2 regions of the Anaerostipes sp. PC18 genome follow, and region 2 is predicted to be linked to the other one. Evidence: a T-box and tRNA genes for the amino acid it is inferred to sense, from the RefSeq annotation. Region 2 holds a T-box; the other holds one or more tRNA genes.
What was found. A T-box is a leader RNA that pairs with one kind of tRNA and senses whether it is charged. The one in region 2 lies ahead of pheS (phenylalanine--tRNA ligase subunit alpha), so its partner is inferred to be a tRNA-Phe.
Positions count from the first base shown of each region.

Region 1: it has a tRNA-Phe gene. The T-box ahead of pheS (phenylalanine--tRNA ligase subunit alpha) is inferred to sense a tRNA for this amino acid. The anticodon was not compared.

Region 1 covers NZ_CP121164.1:507,052-510,262, reverse strand. Annotated here, with positions in the region: gene P8F77_RS02870 (NADP-dependent malic enzyme) at 1-923, opposite strand, end outside; gene P8F77_RS02865 (GNAT family N-acetyltransferase) at 972-1,457, opposite strand; tRNA gene P8F77_RS02860 (tRNA-Gly) at 1,574-1,644, opposite strand; tRNA gene P8F77_RS02855 (tRNA-Phe) at 1,677-1,749, opposite strand; gene P8F77_RS02850 (HD domain-containing protein) at 1,823-2,314, opposite strand; gene P8F77_RS02845 (Crp/Fnr family transcriptional regulator) at 2,316-2,972, opposite strand; gene P8F77_RS02840 (4Fe-4S binding protein) at 3,067-3,211, shown strand, end outside.
Region 2 covers NZ_CP121164.1:1,245,817-1,249,027, forward strand. Annotated here, with positions in the region: gene P8F77_RS06785 (hypothetical protein) at 1-1,587, shown strand, start outside; T-box leader at 1,653-1,828, shown strand; gene pheS (phenylalanine--tRNA ligase subunit alpha) at 1,878-2,897, shown strand; gene pheT (phenylalanine--tRNA ligase subunit beta) at 3,096-3,211, shown strand, end outside.

The DNA.
Region 1 (3,211 bases), 740 kb from region 2:
GAACGGCCGGTAGCTACCACCTTTGCCCCGCCTTTTTTCGCCTCATCCGGCATGATTTCAGGCACCGGATTCGCCATAGCAAATACTACCGGGTCCTTTGCCATGGAAGCGACCATTTCTGATGTGACAATATTCGGTGCAGAAACGCCGATAAACACATCTTTTCCCTTCATGATCTCACGAAGTTCTCCTGTCTGCCTGTCCTTATTTGTTTTTTCCGCCATTTCTTTCTGTGCATCGTTCATCCACTCTTCCCCCGGACACAGGGCACCTTTCTGGTCTACAAGCACCGCGTCTTTTACTCTGAACTGAAGCAGAAGCTTACAGATAGAAATCCCGGCAGACCCTGCTCCGTTGATAACTACCTTTGCATCTTCCAGCTTCTTTCCCACAAATTTCAGCGCATTGATCATCCCTGCTGCCACGACGATGGCTGTTCCGTGCTGATCGTCATGGAATACCGGTATATCCAGTTCCTCTTTCAGCCGGCGTTCTATTTCAAAACATCTCGGCGCAGAGATATCTTCCAGATTGATCCCTCCGAATGTAGGCGCCAGATATTTTACTGTCTTTATGATCTCTTCCGTATCTTTCGTATCCAGACAGACCGGAAATGCGTCTATATCGGCAAACTCTTTAAATAAAATAGCCTTTCCTTCCATAACCGGCATAGCCGCCTCCGGTCCGATATCACCAAGACCAAGCACAGCAGTTCCATCAGAAACTACAGCTACCAAATTTCCTTTTGCAGTGTAACGGTACACATCCTCTTTGCAGTCCCTGATTTTTCGGCAAGGTTCTGCCACTCCGGGGGTATAAGCCGTACTCAGATCTTCTCTCGTCTCAACCGTCACTTTTGACCTTACTGCCACTTTTCCTCTGTTTTCTTCGTGCATCTTCAGCGCCAATTCATTGTAATCCATGACCTTCTCCTTTATGAATCTCTTTCATCTATAGTTTTCTTTATTATATTACAGTGTGATGTAAAATAAAATAATGTCTTCGTATCTGCCGTCTGACAAACGGTAGCCTCCGGGCACTGTCCCGAGCCGCTGAAATCCAAGTCTGTCATAAAGTCTCAGCGCACCCTGATTGGACGCTACCACCGCATTAAACTGCAGGACTTTGTATCCCAGCTCTCTGGCTCTTTCCATACAGTCCAAAACCAGCTGCTCTCCGATATGCCGGCCTCTTGCATCCTTGCTGACTGCATAGGACGCATTGGATAAATGTCCGCATCTGCCCACATTATTTGGATGCAGTATATAAAGGCCAAGAATCTTTCCGTCTGATTCAGCCACCCCAGTGTAAGACTGCCCTGCAAAAAAATCTTCTGCTTCCTTTAAAGAAAAAAAATCTTCCTGTGGAAACGCATTGGCCTCTTCTACCACCTGATTCCATATCGCTGTCATCTCTTCTAAATCTTCTTTTTTAAACTGTCTCACCGTAAGTTCCATGAACGATCCTCTCCTTTTCCTCGCTCTTTTGATCCCGCATCTTTTACAGGCCCGGTATAATCTGCCGCGGAAGAAAGAAAAAAGCCATCTTAGAGATATCTCTAAAAGGCTTGCTAAGCGGGTGATGGGAATCGAACCCACGTGATCAGCTTGGAAGGCTGGAGTTCTACCATTGAACTACACCCGCATATATGACAGAGTCTTTTCAATTCTCTGTAATGCCCAGAGCCGGAATCGAACCAGCGACACGAGGATTTTCAGTCCTCTGCTCTACCGACTGAGCTATCTGGGCATGTCTCATTCCTGTGACTTCTATACTTTACCATATCAAAAAGCCCAAATCAAGAACTTTTTTAGATTTTTTGTCATCTTTCAAAAAATAGATTTTCCAGATAATGAATCCCCGTTTTGGTAACAAATATTTTTTTCTTCACATTATGCGCGGCTTTCATTCCGCTCTTATCCTCCTCCAGATTCACAAGGAAGTCGGCTTCCACAAGGATCTGATAATCTATGCCGTCAATCCGGCTGTAAGTATGATGATGCCCGATCAGATAACAGATTCTGTCCATGGTTTCATTTTTCAGACCGAACTCACCCAGAAGCTTTCTGGCTTCGTCCGGTCCTTCTATCTCCTGGTATTTTCCTGAACTGCTATTGTATTTCTCCTCACTTTTTTTAATTCCAATATCATGAGTCACCGCAGCAATCTCCAAGATCTCCTGCAGTTCCGGTTCCAGTTCCTCCTGCTCCCCGATAGCTTTTGCATAGGCATACACTTTCATAAAGTGCTGGACTCTTTTGGAATCTCCCTGATAATACTCTATCATCTTTGTCATTACGTCACTGATCTTCATTCTATCTCTCTCCAATCGCAATTATATTTTTCTCAACAGACAAAACACCTTCCGTCTGGAGTTTCCTCAGTTCCACCATCATTCCGCTCCTGTCCACACACAGATAATCGGCCATATCTTTTTTAGAAAAAGGAAGCTTGATCCGGGACGTTTTCTGCTTATCCTGTTCCTGATTTATATATGCAAGAATCTTCTCCCTTGTAGTCCTCTTTTCAAGACATTCCAGCTTTTGATTCAAACGGACATTCTTTTCAGCCAGAAGAACAACCATATTTTCAATCAGCCGCTGGTGGAATGCACAGCTGGCATTGCAGGTCGTCAGTACCTTATGGTAGTTTAAGAACAACACCGTACAATCTCTGACACATTCAACCGATACAGGCAGCTCTGCATCCGGAAGACAGCCATAGGTCTCCCCGAACACTTCGCCCGGCCCGATATGGGCAAGAATCGCTCTTCTTCCCTCAAAATCATCTCTGACGATCCGGACTTCCCCGTCCACTACGATCCCCACTTCTTCCATCCTGTCTCCATTCAGACAGATGGCATCCCTGGAAGCATACGTTTCTTTTCTGGCCGACAGGCAGCCCAGCATCCCTTCTAAATCCTTCTCTTTAATTCCGCGGAACAGGGGACTGCGGTATAAAATTTGCTCCATTTTTTCACATCTCCTATAAATGTGTTGATTTATCAACAGACAACTTGTGCTCATTATAGTATGATGGGATTACAAACTCAAGGAGGAAATAAGAATGATACGACAAATAATAAAAATAGATGAGGAAAAGTGCAATGGATGCGGTCTCTGCGCTTCTGCCTGTCATGAAGGAGCCATTCAGATGATCGACGGAAAAGCAAAACTGATTCGGGATGATTACTGCGACGGCCTCGGCAACT
Region 2 (3,211 bases):
TCGGACTTGCTTCATTCCATCAGTCCTGTCATCCTGAACTTTCCTTCCGCAAAAGACCGGCCGCAAACAGAGTTGATTTCGATTCTATTGAGTATGATCCAAAAAGAGAGCAACCGTTTAGATAAAACAATGTTGGTATCTTCCCAGTTCATTCAGCTGGTTTTACATAAGTGCAGCAACCTGCATCAATTAGAAAATGAGATTTTATATACAATTTCAAGGATTCTCTATACATCAAGTACTGCAGGCAAAAACAATGAACTTATGTTAGATGCATCGGTCCTGCTTGATAATGAAAGGGATGATTTTATAAAATCCATTCCTGAACTAAAGGCAGAGATCCCTGACAAGATACAGATCAGACCAAACGGAGAAATTGATTTTAATAAATTGTTTCTTAACTCCCGTGAGCCTTTGGCTGAAACAAAAAATATAGTTTCAGATTATTTTACAAAGCAGCTGCTGATCTGTTCCAGGGTGACTGGCGTTGTATCTGAGAACAGTTATTCCGGCGATAGGCTTATTTCGGGCATCACAAAGGCATTCAATAAAAGTGTATTCTGCCAGGACCCATTTTTAAAAGAAAAAGTGGAACATATGATCCTATCTGTATTCCGGAAAGATAAAAGTCTGGATATTGTGAAGGAAACCTCTTCTATGGATATTCAAACACCGCAGATGAAATCACTGTTCAACAATCTGCTTCAATTAGCACAGACAAACCACTGCAAACTGTCAAAAACCCAAGAAAAGATGATTCAATCTATACTGACATATGCCCACTTCATCATGAGTGATATCCATATACCTGTGATTATTACCTCCAAATATCATTTGCTGGCAAGCAATTACGCAAATATCTTCAATTTATTTTTTGACCGGAGAATCATACATACCTTTCCTGCTGTTTTATCCGGAAAAAGAAATGAGACACGAACGAACCTTGAGAACTTATATGAATTTGCGGTCAGTATTAATCGGGGGCAGGGGGTCCTGATCTTATCAGACGCAGATATGAAACAAACCATTACCAATTACTTTTTTCCTAAGACGAAGGTATTGTCTTATAATGTCCAGTTTCATTCCTTTATTCTGGTGAAAGAGATTTTAAAGCTGTCTGTGAAGAAAAATGCCAGCATTATTTCCATCATCCCAAACCTGTTAATAAGCCAGAATGATGAGATGAAGATATTAAAAGACAACCAGCTAAAGAGTTATACTTTAAGATCCGCGGATAAACATCTCTTGTTTGCGTCCAAGCTTACCCCCGGAATCAATACGTTTACAACGAATGAACTGTTTTTCCGTGCTCTGAGAGCAATTGCAAAGAAGCTTGATATTAAGTTAAATAACAGCCTGATCTTAGAATTCCTTTTTCATGCAAATTGTATCTTATTTCAGAAGAAACATGATTTTGATTTTTCTAAAAATGTCATGGATCACATGGATATTGATTATGCTGTCTTAGAGGTCATCCAGCAGAAGATACAGGAGCTGTCCTCGCCTGATTTTCACGTATCTGCATTTACCATGAAGGATTATCAGATTTTGTATGAGGCTGTTTTCCACAGTGCGCTGCAGGGCTGATGGGAGAGATAAAGAATCGGTTTTCCGTCTTGACATTCCGCTTTTGTGTGATAAAATAAGGAATGATAAAGACAGAGAAGGTGCACAGTAAGGAAGTCTTTCCCGAATTTCACACCGGAGTCGTATCCCTGAAAGAACAGTAGGGGATAACGTTATCTGCACGTTACGCAGGATACTAAGAGCCAGGTTGTTTTTGTACCTGGAATTAGGGTGGTACCGCGAGATGATTCCCGTCCCTTATATATAAGGGATGGGATTTTTTTATTTCCATAAAACAAGGAGAAGTGATTATGAAGGAGAAACTTGAGGCGATTAAAAAAGAAGCCTTGGAGAAGATCAACACAGCAGATGCCATGGACGCTCTGAATGATATCAGGGTAGCGGTTCTAGGCAAAAAGGGAGAATTGACCCAGGTATTAAAGGGCATGAAGGATGTTGCCAAAGAAGAACGTCCTATCGTAGGACAAATGGTCAACGATACACGTGCCGTCATCGAACAGGCACTGGAGCAGGAAATGTCTGTTCTTAAGAAAAAGATCATGGAAGAAAAGCTCAAAAAGGAAGTCATTGACGTAACGCTTCCGGGAAAGGTGCATGAAAAGGGCCACCGCCATCCGAACCAGATTGCCCTGGAAGACCTGGAGAGGGTATTTATCGGAATGGGCTATGAGGTTGTGGAAGGCCCCGAGGTGGAATACGATAAGTATAACTTTGAGATGCTTAATATCCCGGAGAATCATCCGGCGAAGGATGAACAGGATACCTTCTTTATCTCAAAAGATATCTTATTGAGAACACAGACATCACCGGTACAGGCCCGTGTGATGGAGACTGGTAAAATGCCAATCCGTATGATTGCGCCTGGAAGGGTATTCCGCTCAGACGAAGTGGATGCTACCCACTCTCCGTCCTTCCATCAGGTAGAAGGACTGGTCGTGGACAAAGGAATCACTTTTGCGGATCTGAAAGGGACACTTGAACAGTTTGCCACTGAATTTTTCGGACCGGAGACAAAAGTCAAATTCCGCCCTCATCATTTCCCATTCACAGAGCCAAGCGCGGAGGTGGATATCACCTGCTTTAAGTGTGGAGGAAAGGGCTGCCGTATGTGCAAAGGAAGCGGCTGGATCGAGATCTTAGGCTGTGGTATGGTGCATCCAAATGTGCTCAGGGCATGCGGGATCGACCCAGAGATTTACTCAGGTTTTGCCTTTGGAATCGGTCTGGAACGTGTGGCGCTCCTGAAATATGAGATTGATGATATGCGCCTGCTTTATGAAAACGACAAGAGGTTTTTAAGCCAGTTCTAAAGCGGCAATTTCCGTTCGGCTCTTAGAATGCTTCACTCCAATCATGTAGAAAATGGACGTAATGTCTTCTGGAGAAGGGCCTCTGTCAAAAAAATGTGCTGCTTTTCGATAGTTATTTACCACTATTGGAGGAGCGCATTTCAAAAGCGTGACGGAAATAGTGGTAAATAACTTATAATGATTGAAGGAGAATAGAGAATGAATACACCAATTTCATGGATCAAGGCATATGTGCCGGATCTTGACTGTACGATTCAGGAGTATGTGGACAAGATGACACTTTCCGGATCAAATGTGGAATGTTATGAGGAATT